Regions from separate parts of the Shewanella sp. W3-18-1 genome, predicted to be linked through region 2. Evidence: predicted binding sites of a transcription regulator. Region 2 holds the regulator's gene; the other holds the start of a gene.

Region 1 (7,719 bases), 1.2 Mb from region 2:
GTTGCAGGCGAATGTAATAAAGGTCTAGCTCAAGTTGCTTTAGAATTTGATCTGCCTGTTGCCTTCGGTGTGTTGACCACAGATACCATAGAACAAGCTATCGAACGTTCAGGTACCAAAGCGGGTAATAAAGGCGGCGAAGCTGCTTTAAGCCTGCTTGAAATGGTCAATGTTCTGCAAGAACTTGAACAACAGTTGTAATAGTAGGAAAAATAATGAAGCCTTCTGAGCGCCGCAAGGCCCGCCGTTTAGCCGTTCAAGCCATCTATTCATGGCAACTAAGCGGGAATAATATTGCCGATGTCGAGCATGAGTTTTTAACTGAGCAGAGTCTCGACGGTGTTGATGTAGCTTATTTTCGTGAGCTATTTTCAGGCGTTGCAACGAAGAAACCCCAGTTGGATGAGCTGATCATCCCGCATCTGGAGCGCCCGATCGATGAAGTGTCTCCTGTTGAGAAAGCCATAGTACGTTTAGCGACCTATGAGCTGACTTTCCGTAAAGATGTGCCCTACAAGGTCGCGATTAACGAGGCGATTGAGTTGGCAAAAGCTTTCGGTGCGGACGAGAGTCATAAGTTTGTGAACGGACTGCTCGACAAACTGGTTGCACGCAAGTAATAAAGACAAACGGTATCTTAGGATACCGTTTTTCATTGCTAACAAAGGTGGCCGATGTAAGTCGTGCCAAACTGTACAGTGAAAGAATTCCAATTAATTGAATGTTATTTTAGCAACCGCGGCCCCACTCGCCGTGATGTGAAGCTTGGCATCGGTGACGATTGCGCTTTAGTGCAACCCGCAGAAAACAAGTCGATTGCTATCTCCTGTGACACCTTAGTCGAAAATGTCCATTTCTTCCCCGATATGCCTCCTGCAGCCTTAGGTTATAAAGCCTTAGCGGTAAATTTATCTGATCTGGCAGCCATGGGCGCTGAACCTGCGTGGATGACGCTTGCCTTAACGCTACCCGAAGTCGATGAAACCTGGCTAAGTGGTTTTAGTGAAGGCTTGTTTGAAGCCGCCGAGTACTATGGCATCGCCTTAATTGGTGGTGATACGACTCGTGGTCCACGGGCGATTAACATCACAGTGCACGGCCAAGTCCCACAGGGTAAGGCACTCACTCGTCATGGTGCTAAAGTGGGAGATTGGATCTATGTTACGGGCACACTCGGAGATTCGGCCTTAGGTCTGGATATCATTCGAGGCGCGCAACAGGCCAGAGCCGAGCATAAAGAATTCCTGATTAATCGCCATTATCGTCCAACACCAAGAGTTTTAGCGGGCCAAGCTTTGCGTTCGCTTGCCTCCAGTGCTATCGACCTTTCTGACGGGTTTATCTCGGATATAGGCCATATTCTTAAGGCTTCTGGTGTGGGAGCCATTGTCGATGTGGCTAATATTCCTCTGTCCCGTGCGATGCAAGATACCGTTAGTGAGGAGCATGCCTTAGGTTATGCGCTGACCGGTGGCGAAGATTATGAACTGCTGTTTACGGTTCCTGAGTCCCAAAAGGGCGCGCTTGAAACCGCCTTGAGCCATGCGGGGGCAAAGTTTGTTCGTGTTGGACAAATTTGTGCGGGCAGTAAGCTCAAGTTGCAACGCAATGGTGAGCCGTTTACGCCGCCGTATCACGGTTTCGAGCACTTTTAAGCGAAGATCATATTAATGAAATGGTTGTCAAAGGATCAGGTGCTAACGCGCCTATCATTAAAAAATCCTGTCCACTTTTTGGCACTCGGTTTCGGTAGTGGGCTCGCCGCAAAGGCGCCGGGTACTTTTGGTACTTTAGCCGCAATCCCTTTATATTTGCTCTTAGCACCGCTGCCTTTGGGGTGGTATTTAGGTTTGACTGTATTCGGTGCTTTGGCAGGCATTTACATTTGTGGTCAAGCTGCTAAAGATATGGGGGTACACGATCACGGTGCGATTGTGTGGGATGAAGTGGTTGGGCTACTCATCACTATGATAGCGGCACCAGCAGGTTGGGGTTGGTTGTTAGTCGGCTTTGGTCTATTTCGCTTTTTTGACATCATCAAACCTTGGCCTATTCGATGGCTCGATGCCAAAGTTCATGGTGGCTTTGGCATTATGATTGACGATGTCTTAGCGGGTGTATTTGCCTTTATCTGTCTGCAAGGGCTAGTCTGGTGTGTTAGCTAACATTATCGTCAACCTAACATGATAGCTAAGCTGACATGTTAGTTAACATGGCCAACAACTAGCCTTTAGTTTTTGATATAGCCCCTTAGCTTTTGATATGGCGTGTGTAGATTCAAACGTGTAGCGACCTTATTCGTTATCTGATCCATACTACTATTGCAGCAGTTCCCTTGCGTTTGCTAGGGTATTGCTGGTGATAGTATCGCCACCTAACAGTCTTGCAAGCTCTTGAATGCGCTGCTCACGATCGAGCGACTTCATTGTGGTCTCAGTACTGCCTGCCTTATTAAATTTATCGACGAACATGTGTTGATGACCATTGCCCGCAACTTGTGGCAAGTGAGTCACGCACAGGACTTGGGTCGATTCCCCTAAGCTGCGTAACATACGGCCTACCACTGCGGCGGTAGGTCCTGAGATCCCGACATCCACCTCATCGAAAATTAATGTCGGTGTGGCAACTTTCTTCGCGGTAATCACTTGTATCCCTAATCCTATGCGTGAAAGCTCACCGCCAGACGCGACTTTCGAAATCGGTTGTAAGGGTTGGCCAGGGTTAGTGGTTACCATAAATTCGATATTGTCACTGCCGTTGGCTGACATTTGCTCGGGGTGGAAATTGACTTCGATCGTAAATTTACCCTTAGGCATATTCAGTTCGTGGATTGACTGAGTCACCAGTTTGTCGAGTTCCTTGGCGTAACGAGCACGGCTTTGGCTGAGCTTTTGGGCATTGCTAAGGTAAGCTGCTCTACTTGCCTCGACTTGTTGCTGAACTTCTTCGAGCTTGCTTTCATCACTGTCTAAGCTGCTGAGCTCTGCCTTTAATGCTAGATGATGTTCCGCCAGCTTATTCGGGCTGACATGGTGTTTGCGCGCCAGTTGCATGGCTTTTGATAGCCGTTCTTCTAAATAGGCGAAATGGGTCGGATCGAGTTCGAGCTTACTCAAATAGTGCTGTAATTCGCCTGCACTTTCTTGCACTAGGATTAAAGCATCATTGAGCATAGTGTTGATATTGCTTAATGCGGGATCGTAGTTTTGCAGATCTTCGGCGAGGGAAACGACGCGATTGAGCAGTGACTCTATATTGTTCTCTTCACCCTCTGTGAGTATATTTAAGCTCGCCTGACAGGTGGCAATTAACTCAGTGCCATTGGCTAAACGTTTGTGTTCTTGTTCAATTTCATCGAACTCGTCGACTTTAAGATCAAACTCATCGAGTTCTTCCACTTGATATTGGACTAATTGCTTACGAGCAATACGTTCATGCTGGGAGGCTTCGAGTTGTTTTAGGTCGGCCTCAATTTGCTTGCAGCGTTGAAAGCTAGCGGCAACTGTGTCGATAAGTAATCTGTGGTTGGCATAACTGTCGAGCAGGGTGAGCTGATGTTCACTCTTTAACATTGCATGGTGGGCATGTTGGCCGTGAATACCTATAAGCAACTGACCGAGTAATTTGAGTTGCGTCAGCGGTACTGGATTACCATTGATGTAGGCGCGCGAGCGGCCATCGCTACTAATGGTTCGGCGTAAAATACACTCATCATCGAGTTCAAGATCGTTATCTTCTAACCAACGCTTTGCTAGCGGAATATCATCTAAGGAAAAGCGGGCGCTGACCTCAGTTTTACTGGCACCAGGGCGAACACAACTGGCATCGGCGCGATTGCCTAGGCATAGACCTAGCGCATCGATGGCGATCGATTTACCTGCACCGGTTTCACCAGTGATGCTGGTCATTCCTGGGCGAAAATCCAGTTCTAAAAAACGGACGATAGCGAAGTTATTAATGCTGAGTTGGCAAAGCATAGTCAATTCCTGTCGAAAAATATACCAAACCACTGTATTGATAAACAGTATATACTGATTTTATATACAGTAAAGTGGATTGGGTAAATAATCGGCATTATCGCAGTAAATATTTTTAATTAACTGATTATGCATGAGTTCTTACTAGGCTTTCTAATATTGGCAGACTGAAAAAAGTGACTAAGGTGCCAAATAGAATGCCCTGAGCACTGGTTGAAGCTTGGGTATTGTAACGCTGTGCCAGTAAGTAAACGCTAGCTGCAGTGGGCAGTGCGCTGAGGATAACGCCCATGATCAGATAATCACCATGTACACCGCAGTATCTCAGCATAAAGTAGACTAGCGCGGGCTGTATACCCAGTTTAAAAAGGTTGATTAGACTTAACTCTAAAAAGTTTGAGAGACTAAAAATTTTGCTATCTTTTTGATATCGCATTGCTTTTGCTAATACCATACCAATAGCAAAAAGGGCACAGGGGCTTGAGGTATTGCCTATCTGCTGGATCATTAGCGCGAGACCTGATGGTAATTGAATGCCACTGGCGGATATTGCAACGCCAATCAAACTGCCAATTACGATAGGATTTTTACCTACCGCCATTGCCATTATCACTAAGGCATGGTGCTGTCTTTGAGTGTTAGTGGCAAGTTCTAATGATACTAGCGCGACTGCAAACATCAGTACCGATAGCAGGCTAGCAATGGCCGCTGCCACTAATGCACTTTGTTGTTGTGGAAAGATAATCATCAGTAATGGAATACCAATAAACGCGGTATTACCAAAGGTGGCATTTAGGGCTCTAATTGTCGCAATCGCGTGCTTTTTTGGGTTGGCTATCAGTGAAATACCTAAACAAATGAGATAGGTAATTAGCATTGCTGCACTATAGCCTGCAATAAATCCCCATTGTAAGATTTCGTTAATTGGCTGCTGAGCTAGGGCGATTAGCATGATCGCAGGAAAGGCAATGTAGTACACATATTGGTTTAATACTTGATCCGTTTCCACGGGGAGAAGTTTCAATTTTTGTACTAGTGTACCTAGTAGCATGATCCCGAAGACGGCAAACAGCGGGGTTAATAATGTCATTCCCTCACTCATCCTTATGATAGGGTCTTTCCTGTGTAAGACAGACTCATAGCGTACGATTTTTATTCAAAAATATATATCGGTACTGAACATCACTCGTCGCACATAAATACCGATAATTGAATGGGTAATATTCGAGCTAGCGCAGTAAATTATCCAGCAAAATAACATACCATGGGCAGCCGATACTATTAAGCTATGGTCGTATATACCTAAACGACTTTAAAATAGGGTTTTCATAAAGCTTAAGAAGCTTCAATTTAAGCTGGATCAATGACTGAATATCGGCTTTTGAGTTGATGTACCATGGACAGTTTGAATTACAATTCGTTAACTATGTAGACCTAAGTAGCCTATAAAAATTGGGATGTGATATGAGTGATGATTTGGGCAGTGAATTACAACTTCTTTATCTTTTTGTGCACTTAGTGAATGCGGGAAGTTTTTCACAGGCGGCCAAAGAGTTGGATATGCCTATTGCGACCGTGAGTCGTAAGTTAGCCAAATTAGAAGAAAAGCTCGATAAGCAACTCTTTATGCGTAGCACTCGTAAACTGAGGTTGACTGAAGAAGGCTTAGCCTTATTTCAGCGTTATCAGAGTGTCATAGCCCAGTTTGATGAGCTTAGTGGCGTGGGAAGTGATAAACCCGAAGGGACGTTAAGAATTGCCGCGCCGATTTCTATTATCTCTATCATTTTTATCCGAGCTCTTAATGAGTTTGGTCGTTTGTATCCCGATATTCGCCTGCATATATCCCAGAGTAATGAGTTGGTTGATTTGATCGACAAAGGGATTGATGTGGCGATTGTGGGTGGCGCTCAGCCTGATTCTTCATGGGTGTCGAGTACATTAGGTGAGTTAGATTACTGTTTATTTGCTACGCCAGAATATTTAGCACAGGCACCTAAGTTGACCCACCCGAATGATTTAGAAGCGCATCAGCTTATTAAAGTCTGGCCCTTATTTAATTGGCATTTAAAGCATCCGAACGGTGAGTCCTTCTACTTTAATGGTCCAACCAAGCTCACATTGACGGATTTACACGGTGCTATTGAGTCGGCATTGGATCATGGTGGCATTTTGTACGGTCCTGAATTGTTTGTAAAACAGCAGATTAAAGAGGACCGACTCAAAGTATTATTACCTGAATGGGTGGGTGAGCAGCGACGGATTTCAATCTTGTATCATCAACGCAGCCAACAACCGCTAAAGGTGAGAGTGTTTATTGAGTTTATGCAGTCGAAGGCGCCAGAATTGTTTTCCATGGCTTGAGTTGCCTTTGATATTGAGCATTTGCATCGCTCAAGGTATTGTTTAATGAAAATTATCAGCGATTTGACTTTGTAGGTCTATGGTTTGTTTATGCCTATATAACCTTCGCGAGTCGAGCCTCGATAAGCAATCTTGCTTATCGAGGATTGCTGTTGGATTGTGGTAGTAAGCCAATGATGACTTCTTTATGCCGTGTTATTTTAACGTGGTTTAACACTTTGGAATAACACGGATTAACCTGAACAAATGGGGTCACGGGCGTTAGGCGATGCTAATACCAATATTGGATACACCTGCTTCGATGATGTCTTTGCGTAGACCTTTTACCAATTCCGCAGTGATTTTTGGATTTTCTTCAATAATTTCGAGCAGAGAATTTTGTAACTCTTTCTCTTCTTCCATCACTTCATGGGCGAAGACGAAATCATCTAGGGCATCATCGACAAGATCAACATCACTGATGGCTTCAATATAGTTCGCCACAGTACTGGATGATAACTTACTGATATTAATTATATCTTCTTCATTTTTATCTTGAATTGCACTCAATAATGTTGAAAGTGCCACAACTGCATCCATGGCCGGATAGACGCCATAGGCTTCAAAGTCGACAGGATCAGGTGTGTTATCTTCTAATCGTTGTAGATGGACATCAATATTAAATTTGAGTTTATTGTCGTATTGAGATTGCCATAATAATTCTAATACTGTGTTTAATACTGCGGGATCACCAAATTCGCAGACTTCTGAAAACAGTTGATAGTTGGGCAACATACGCTGACAAAGAGCAATGGCAAAGAGTTGTTTTTGAGGTAGTTCTAACGCTTTAAGGCGCTTAAAGAAGCCCGTTTTTTTGGTCATCTGTTATTTCCGCTGATAGCTGTGATAGCACTTGTTTTACCGCTGATTCTACCTTAGTTAACTCATCAAGTAACTCTAGTATTTCAGGTTCGAGATCTTCCACAGGGGTTTGACGTTTTAACGCGGATTCAATCTCTTGGCATAACCTTTGAGTGGTGGGGACGCCGCAATAGCAGCTTGCGCCATGCAGCTTATGGATTGTACTGAGCATAGTGGCCTGATCATTTTGGCCTAGCGCCGTTTGAATTTTCTCTACCGTTTCAGGTAGTGAGTCCAGCAGCATTTTTAACATCTCAAGGGCGAGGTTCGATTTATGATTTGCTTGAGTTAAGCAAAGATCCCAGTTCAGCGTATGCAGGTCAAAATGGGTGAATTTAGGTCTTGTGATCCAGCGATGAATAACGTCTTTTAGTGCAGCTTCATCGATAGGTTTAGGTAAATAGCCATCCATGCCACTGCCTAAAATCAGCTCACGTTCTTCGGCAATGGCATGGGCTGTCACGGCAATGATCGGCGT
Region 2 (7,719 bases):
TACTTCTGAGAAAATAAACCAACTCATACCTTGGCGAAAAGAGCGATCCATCTGAGCGGAATAGAGTCCAGTTGTCGACTCTTTGATAACCGCACTAAACCAGCCAACCAACATAAATACAATGACCGCTATGCCTAAAAGCAGTAAATAACCGCCACCAGAAGCGCCAGATTTCATCTGTTGGACGAAAAGTCCTGCGCCAACGGCAATAAAAAATAATCCAATGGCACCGACAATGGGCCAGATGCTTTGGGATGGAACATAGTAGGTTTGATGTTTCGTGGTCATTTGGCAGCTCCTTGCTCTATGGCAGACGCTAACTGCTTGTCGGTAATGTCGTAGAGGGTGTAAGAGAGGGTTAAAGTATGGATTGACTCGGGTAATTGAGGATCCACAAAGAAAATAAGCGGTAACTCAGCACTGGTCGCCGCGGCCAAGGGTTGCTTATTAAAGCAAAAACATTCCGTTTTATTGAAATAGGCCGCCCCTTGGCCTGGGGAAACTGAGGGTATTGCTTGCCCAACTGTGGCATGGTTTGACTCATTACGAGCCAAAAATGCTGTATGGACAAGCTCGCCAGGATGAACCACAAGCCGCTTAATTTGCGGTTCAAACTTCCATGGCATACCCGTTTGCACCTGGGAAATAAACTCCACAGTCACAGTGCGGCTTGTATCGACAGTTATCGCTTGATAATTACTGGCTGTACTTGCGGGTTTACCATTGATGCCTAGCTTCTCACACAGAACATCATACAGGGGGACGAGTGCGAACCCAAAGCCAAACATACCCACACAGCCTAGAACTAACAAGCTGATAAGTTTACGATTTGACCTAGTTGTGCTGGTCATTTTATTTCACCTCAGGAGGTGTCGTAAATGAGTGGTAAGGCGCAGGGCTTGGTAATGTCCATTCTAGCCCTTCGGAGCCTTCCCAAGGTTTAGCGGGCGCTTTCTCACCGCCACGGATACACTTGATTACCAGTACTAAGAAAATCAATTGCGATAGACCAAAGGCAAAACCGCCAATCGATACGATTTGGTTTATATCGGCAAATTGGATGGAGTAGTCAGGGATCCGTCGCGGCATTCCTGCAAGCCCGAGGAAATGCATAGGGAAAAAGAGTACGTTGACGGAAATCACTGAGCACCAAAAATGCCACTGTGCTAAACGTTCGTTATACATATGACCAGTCCATTTTGGGAGCCAGTAGTAGGCCGCCGCCATAATGGAAAAAATCGCACCTGTTACAAGTACATAATGGAAGTGTGCGACTACAAAATAAGTGTCGTGGTACTGGAAGTCAGCGGGGGTAATTGCAAGCATTAGTCCCGAAAAACCACCAATAGTGAAAAGGATAATAAAAGCCACGGCAAATAACATCGGTGTTTCAAAGGTCAGCGAGCCTCGCCACATGGTTGCTACCCAGTTAAAGACCTTCACTCCTGTCGGCACGGCAATCAGCATAGTGCAGTACATAAAAAACAGTTCTGCAAACACGGGCATACCCGTTGTAAACATATGGTGTGCCCACACAAGGAAAGACAAAATGGCAATACTGGCTGTTGCATACACCATAGAGGCATAACCAAAGAGTTTTTTACGACTGAAAGCCGGAACTATGGCCGAGATGATGCCAAAAGAAGGCAAAATCATGATGTAAACTTCTGGATGGCCGAAGAACCAAAAGATATGTTGAAACATCACAGGATCGCCGCCGCCTGCCGCCTCGAAGAAACTGGTTCCAAAAAATTTATCGGTGAGCACCATAGTCACTACACCTGCGAGTACAGGCATGACTGCTATTAGCAAAAATGCCGTAATTAGCCAAGTCCATACAAATAGCGGCAGTTTCATCCATGTCATGCCTGGCGCACGTAAGTTCACTATGGTCACAATCACATTAATTGCGCCCATGATCGAACTTATTCCCATGATATGGATAGAAAACACGAAGAGAGCAGTGCTGTCAGGGCTATAAGTTGTTGAGAGCGGTGCATAGAAAGTCCAACCAAAGTTTGGGCCTCCTCCTTCCATAAATAATGAACCGAGTAAAATAGCGAAGGCGAAAGGAAGGATCCAAAAACTCCAGTTATTCATCCTAGGTAACGCCATATCTGGCGCGCCAATCATCATAGGAATTAACCAATTGGCCAATCCTGTGAACGCGGGCATAACGGCTCCAAAGACCATGATCAGCCCATGAACAGTGGTCATTTGATTGAAAAAATTTGGCTCAACTAGCTGTAATCCGGGTTGAAATAATTCAGCTCGGATCACCATTGCCATGGCGCCACCCGTTAAAAACATAATGAAACTAAACCATAAATAAAGGGTGCCAATATCCTTATGGTTGGTGGTTAGCAACCAGCGCATAATGCCCTTCGGTGCCCCATGATGGTGGTCATCATGGACTGCGGTGTGTTCTTGAGTCATAGTGCTCATCCTAATCCCCTACTGTCCATGTTTAACGATATCGGCGGCTTGAACTGTATCGCCTGTATTATTACCCCAAGCATTTCGCTCATAAGTAATGACCGCGGCGAGTTGTTGTGGGCTGAGTTGTTTGTCAAATGCCTGCATCGCCGTTCCCGTTTTGCCGTGCATCACAATCTCGATATGGTTGGCAATTGGCCCCGTTACAATGTTGCTATTAACTAACGATGGAAAAGCAGGCGGAATACCTAAGCCATTTACTTGATGGCAGGCTGCACAACTTGAGATATAGATGGCTTCTCCTTCCGTCATTAGCGCGTCATGGGTCAGTGTTGGCAGGCTAGCGGGATCGATGCTAGCACCTTGGACTGTTGGCTCTGTAGGCAACGCGGCGACTTGCTGTGTTTGTGTTGTCGATGTCTTAGGCTGGCGATCACCATTCATATAGTCGTTCACATCTTTGGCTTGAACAGCATCCCCCATATTATTTCCCCACGCATTTCGCTCATAGGTTGTCACTGCGGCAATTTCTTGGGCAGTTAATTGGTTAGCAAAAGCCTGCATTGCCGTACCAGCTTTACCATGGATGATAATTTCAAGGTGGGGAGTAAGAGGGCCTGTTGCGATAGGACTACCTTTCAAACCTGGAAATACACCTTTTAATCCTTCTCCATTAGGTTGGTGGCATGCTGCGCATCGAGCCATATAGACTTGCTCACCTTGGGTCATTAAGTCTGCTTGGCTAAGGGTTTGTGATAGGGCGGCTTGAGCTGTAGCGGCAGCGGTTTGTGCTGCTTGTTTTTGCTCGGTAATCCAAGCATCAAATTCTGCTTCTGGTAAGGCTTTTACGACTATGGGCATAAAGCCGTGATCTTTACCGCAAAGTTCAGCACACTGGCCGCGATAAATGCCTGGTTTATCGATACGTGTCCATGCTTCATTAATAAAACCAGGATTCGCATCTTTTTTCACCGCAAAGGCTGGAACCCACCATGAATGAATGACATCTTCTGATGTCATTAGGAAGCGGATTTTGCGATTTATTGGAACAACAAGCGGTTTATCGACTTCAAGGAGATAGTGCTCGCCCTTAGGTTCTGAACCATCAATTTGTGTTCTAGGTGTCGAGAGTATGCTGTAAAAATCAATATCTTGATCGAAGTAGCTGTAATGCCATTTCCACTGAGAACCAGTGACTTTGATGGTGATATCAGCATTGCTCGTATCTTCCATTGCGATTAAGGTTTTGGTTGCAGGTATGGCCATTAGGATCAGGATAATAAATGGCAATATGGTCCAAGCAATTTCAACTTTGGTACTTTCATGGAAATGGGCGGCAACTGCGCCTTTGGATTTTCTGTGGTTTATCATGGCATAAATCATTACGCCAAAAACCACGAGGCCAATAGCACAGCAGATATACAAGATAGTCATATGCAAGTGATAAACCTTGCCACTTATCTCGGTTACACCAGTGGTCATATTGAACCGCGAATCCGCTGCGTTCAACGGTGGTGCGAATAACACCACGAGTAAACAATACAACAATTGCTTCACAAGACTTCTCCTCTGCTAATTGCAAATTGCAACTACAAAGAAGAGTCACACAGTAAGTCTCAACTCTATGCAAACTCTTCAGTTCCCAAAAAAGCGTTTTTGACTTCAATGTGCGTTGATGGCTTACTTTTGTACTGTTACTGCTGTTAATTCGCCACGCTGGCACATACTACTGAAAAAATCTGTCATTTTAATTATTGATGGAAAATTGGCTGGGATAACAGCTCGGTTTTTACCATCGCCAGAGATATAGAGTCACCAGCTTAATCAACCATACTTGCTGTTTAAATATTGATCAAGATCACTTATTTTTCTAATTGTCTGAAAAATTGCTAAAAAAAAGCCTCACATTCATATGTGAGGCGGCTTTCACGGCTAAAAAATCTTTTGTAAAACTAATGAACAGGGCTAAAAAAAGTGGCTTGCTTAAAGTGTGTATGTTGCTCAAGGCGGACCTTATCCTGTAAGTGGTTATTTACTTCCTCTAATACAATACCCATCGCTCTGGCACTTTTTGCCACAATTTGTAAGCGTCGATTATCACGGGCATCGAGTGAGGTCGTCCAAGTAATGACTGCACTGGACGTACCACTTGTTAAGGCTTTCTCCATCGCCCATAGGGTTTCTACCTCATCTTTTGCATGAACGAGTAATATACGATCCATGCGCACACCTGCTGATGTGAGTAACTGTTTATAGCCAATACTTGGTGGATTGATGAGTACAACCCAACGCCCCTGTTGACTGAGTTGTGCGAGCTGCGTACTGAGCTGGATTAACTCAGTACGGCCTTGAGTCTGTGTAGGCACACAGCTGATCGGTGCATACTGCCAGTTTGCATCAGGCTCTCGAATGTTGTCGAGCCACAACCCCGGATGACGTGGGGCATTGCCTAATAGGTTACTCATAGCCAATCTCCATTACGGATCACACCAACAGCGAGTCCTTCAATTGTTAAACTTTGACAACTTAAATCCACTTTAATTGGTGAGTAGTCTTCATTTTCTGCGTATAGATAGACTAAGTTGCCTTTTTTTTCGAAGCGTTTAACCGTGACATCATCGTCGACTCTTGCAACAACTACTTGACCATTTCTCGCTTGTTGTACTTTATGCACCGCTAACAAATCACCTTCAAGAATGCCGATGTTTTTCATGCTGTCACCTTTTACTCGCAGTAAAAAATCGGCGGTAGGGTGGAACATACTTGGGTCAACTTGATAGTACTGTTCAACATGTTCTTGAGCCAAGATTGGCTCACCAGCGGCTACTTGGCCTATAAGTGGCAGGCCATATTCAACCACGACCTCTTCCTCTGCTGGGAGACGGATACCCCGAGAGGTACCTGGCATGATTTCGATACAGCCTTTTTTGGCGAGAGCTTTGAGGTGCTCCTCAGCAGCATTAGCACTTTTAAAGCCTAAACGAGTGGCAATTTCTGCTCGGGTGGGTGGCATTCCTGTATCGGCAATATTACGTTTAATTAGCTCTAAAATTTCAGCTTGGCGTGGCGTTAAGGGTCTCATGGCTGTTCCTGTTTTTCTATACAGTTACTGTTAGTATATACAGTATTGTTTGTAGTGCAAGTATTAACCATTTTTAGATCGTAAAGTGTTTTAAATCGGCAAATCTCAGCCTGATCTATTGGTTGAGTTTTTATGGAAGATAAGGCGTTTTATATTTTCTTATTTAATTTTAAGTGTTTAATTTTTTAAGAGTATTTATTTTATCCCGATGGGATGCATATATTGTTTTATAGGCTTATAAAACGCCTGATGTTAGGGCGATTTAGGGATATATAGGAGAGAATTAGCGAATACTCCCCAGAGTCTGGTATTCTATTGGGCTAGTAAACGTACTTAATTGCATAAGAATAATGCCTAAACAAGACTCTCTTTGGTTGAAATCATTACGTTGGATCCAAAAACACTTAGTCCACACTATTGTGGTGCCTCAGGATCCTTTTGCCGATCTGAATCTGGATACCTCCAGACCACTTGCTTATGTCATGAAAACAGAATCGCTGAGTGACATTGCGGCACTAAGTGAAGTCACCGAAAAATTAGGCTTGCCAAGCCCCTACGAACCTTTAGTTGTTAACGGTGTTGTTGCGCCACGGGTTGTTTGCCTTCAAGGACGTAAACCTTTGTTTGGTGAACGTGCGGGTAACGAGCCATTCCTTGAGTGTTTTATGCGTCTCTTGGCTGTTCATAAGGAGCGCCCGGAGCTTGATATTCAGTTAGTGCCAGTGAGTCTTTATTGGGGACGTACTCCAGGTAAAGAAGACGATACGATGAAAGCGGCTGTGTTGGAGCGTGAAAATCCAACTTGGCTACGTAAGTGCTTCATGATTTTGTTTCTAGGCCGTCATAATTTTGTACAGTTTTCGAATGCAGTTTCACTGCGTTATATGGCAGATGAACACGGTACTGATATGGGGATAGCCCATAAATTAGCGCGTGTGGCACGGGTGCATTTTCGCCGCCAACGTAAGGTGATGACGGGTCCTTTACTGCCAAATCGTCAGGCATTATTTGATTCGTTGCTCAAATCGGAGTCATTACGTAAGGCGATTCAAGAAGAGGCTGTGAGCAAAAAGATTTCTGAAACTCAATCTCGTGAAACTGCAATTGAGTATCTTGATGAAATAGCAGCAAATTATTCAGATAGTTTAGTGCGCATTGCCGAGCGTTTTTTAACCTGGTTATGGAATAAGCTCTACAGTGGCATCAATATTAAAGGTGCCGAACATATTCGTCAGTTACACCATGATGGTCACGAAATTGTCTATGTGCCTTGTCATCGAAGTCATATGGATTATCTATTGCTATCCTACATTTTGTATTACCAAGGTATGGTGCCGCCGCATATTGCAGCAGGGATAAACCTTAACTTTTGGCCCGCGGGACCATTGTTCCGCCGTGGTGGCGCGTTCTTTATCCGTCGTAGTTTTAATGGTAATAAGCTTTATACCGCAGTCTTTCGTGAATATTTAGATCAACTGTTTGCCAAGGGCTATTCGGTGGAGTATTTCTCTGAGGGCGGTCGGTCTCGTACGGGGCGTTTGTTAGCGCCCAAAACGGGCATGATAGCAATGACAATGAACAGCGTGCTGCGCGGAATTGAGCGCCCAGTTACTTTGGTTCCCGTATATTTAGGTTATGACCATGTGATGGAAGTCGCCACGTATCACAAAGAGTTAAGTGGCAAGAAAAAACAAAAAGAATCCGTTTGGCAAGTTTTTGGAGCTATTCGCAAGTTAGGTAATTTTGGTCAAGGTTATGTGAACTTTGGAGAGCCGATTACCCTGCAAACCTTTTTAAACGAAATGGCACCTAACTGGCGCGCAGAGCTTGCCGATGATCCTGAACAAAAGCCAACTTGGTTAACTCCAGCGGTTAACGTGTTAGCAAATCGGGTGATGACACGTATTAATGATGCGGCAGCGGCCAGTTCCGTCACGCTCACCAGTTTAGCTTTATTGGCTTCTGAGCAAAATGCGCTTGAGCGTTGTTTGTTAGAACGTCAGTTAGATTTGTACCTCACGCTGCTGAAGCGGGTGCCTTATACCTCTTTTACTTCTGTCGCGGAAGGTGATGGTAAGCATCTTGTTCAGCAGGGTATTGATTTAAATAAGTTTTCAGTATCCAGTGATCCTTTAGGTGAGATAGTGTCTATCGATGCTAATCAGGCCATTTCGATGACCTATTATCGCAATAATATTATC

What was found. Region 2 encodes LexA, which represses DNA repair genes until DNA is damaged. Its sites were predicted from a motif close to TACTGTATNNNNATACAGTA; they were not measured.
Region 1: a site for LexA is predicted at 4,008-4,027, ahead of recN (DNA repair protein RecN). Genes of this name have one in related genera too.

The regions. Positions count from the first base shown of each region.
Region 1 covers NC_008750.1:1,400,295-1,408,013, forward strand. Annotated here, with positions in the region: gene ribE (6,7-dimethyl-8-ribityllumazine synthase) at 1-201, shown strand, start outside; gene nusB (transcription antitermination factor NusB) at 216-620, shown strand; gene thiL (thiamine-phosphate kinase) at 699-1,655, shown strand; gene SPUTW3181_RS06390 (phosphatidylglycerophosphatase A) at 1,671-2,165, shown strand; gene recN (DNA repair protein RecN) at 2,319-3,977, opposite strand; gene SPUTW3181_RS06400 (AEC family transporter) at 4,105-5,067, opposite strand; gene lldR (LysR family transcriptional regulator LldR) at 5,442-6,341, shown strand; gene SPUTW3181_RS06410 (YjaG family protein) at 6,603-7,202, opposite strand; gene barA (two-component sensor histidine kinase BarA) at 7,177-7,719, opposite strand, start outside.
Region 2 covers NC_008750.1:157,357-165,075, forward strand. Annotated here, with positions in the region: gene SPUTW3181_RS00680 (cytochrome c oxidase subunit 3) at 1-288, opposite strand, end outside; gene SPUTW3181_RS00685 (cytochrome c oxidase assembly protein) at 285-851, opposite strand; gene ctaD (cytochrome c oxidase subunit I) at 853-2,445, opposite strand; gene coxB (cytochrome c oxidase subunit II) at 2,455-3,993, opposite strand; gene SPUTW3181_RS00700 (cell division inhibitor SulA) at 4,389-4,901, opposite strand; gene lexA (transcriptional repressor LexA) at 4,898-5,518, opposite strand; gene plsB (glycerol-3-phosphate 1-O-acyltransferase PlsB) at 5,869-7,719, shown strand, end outside.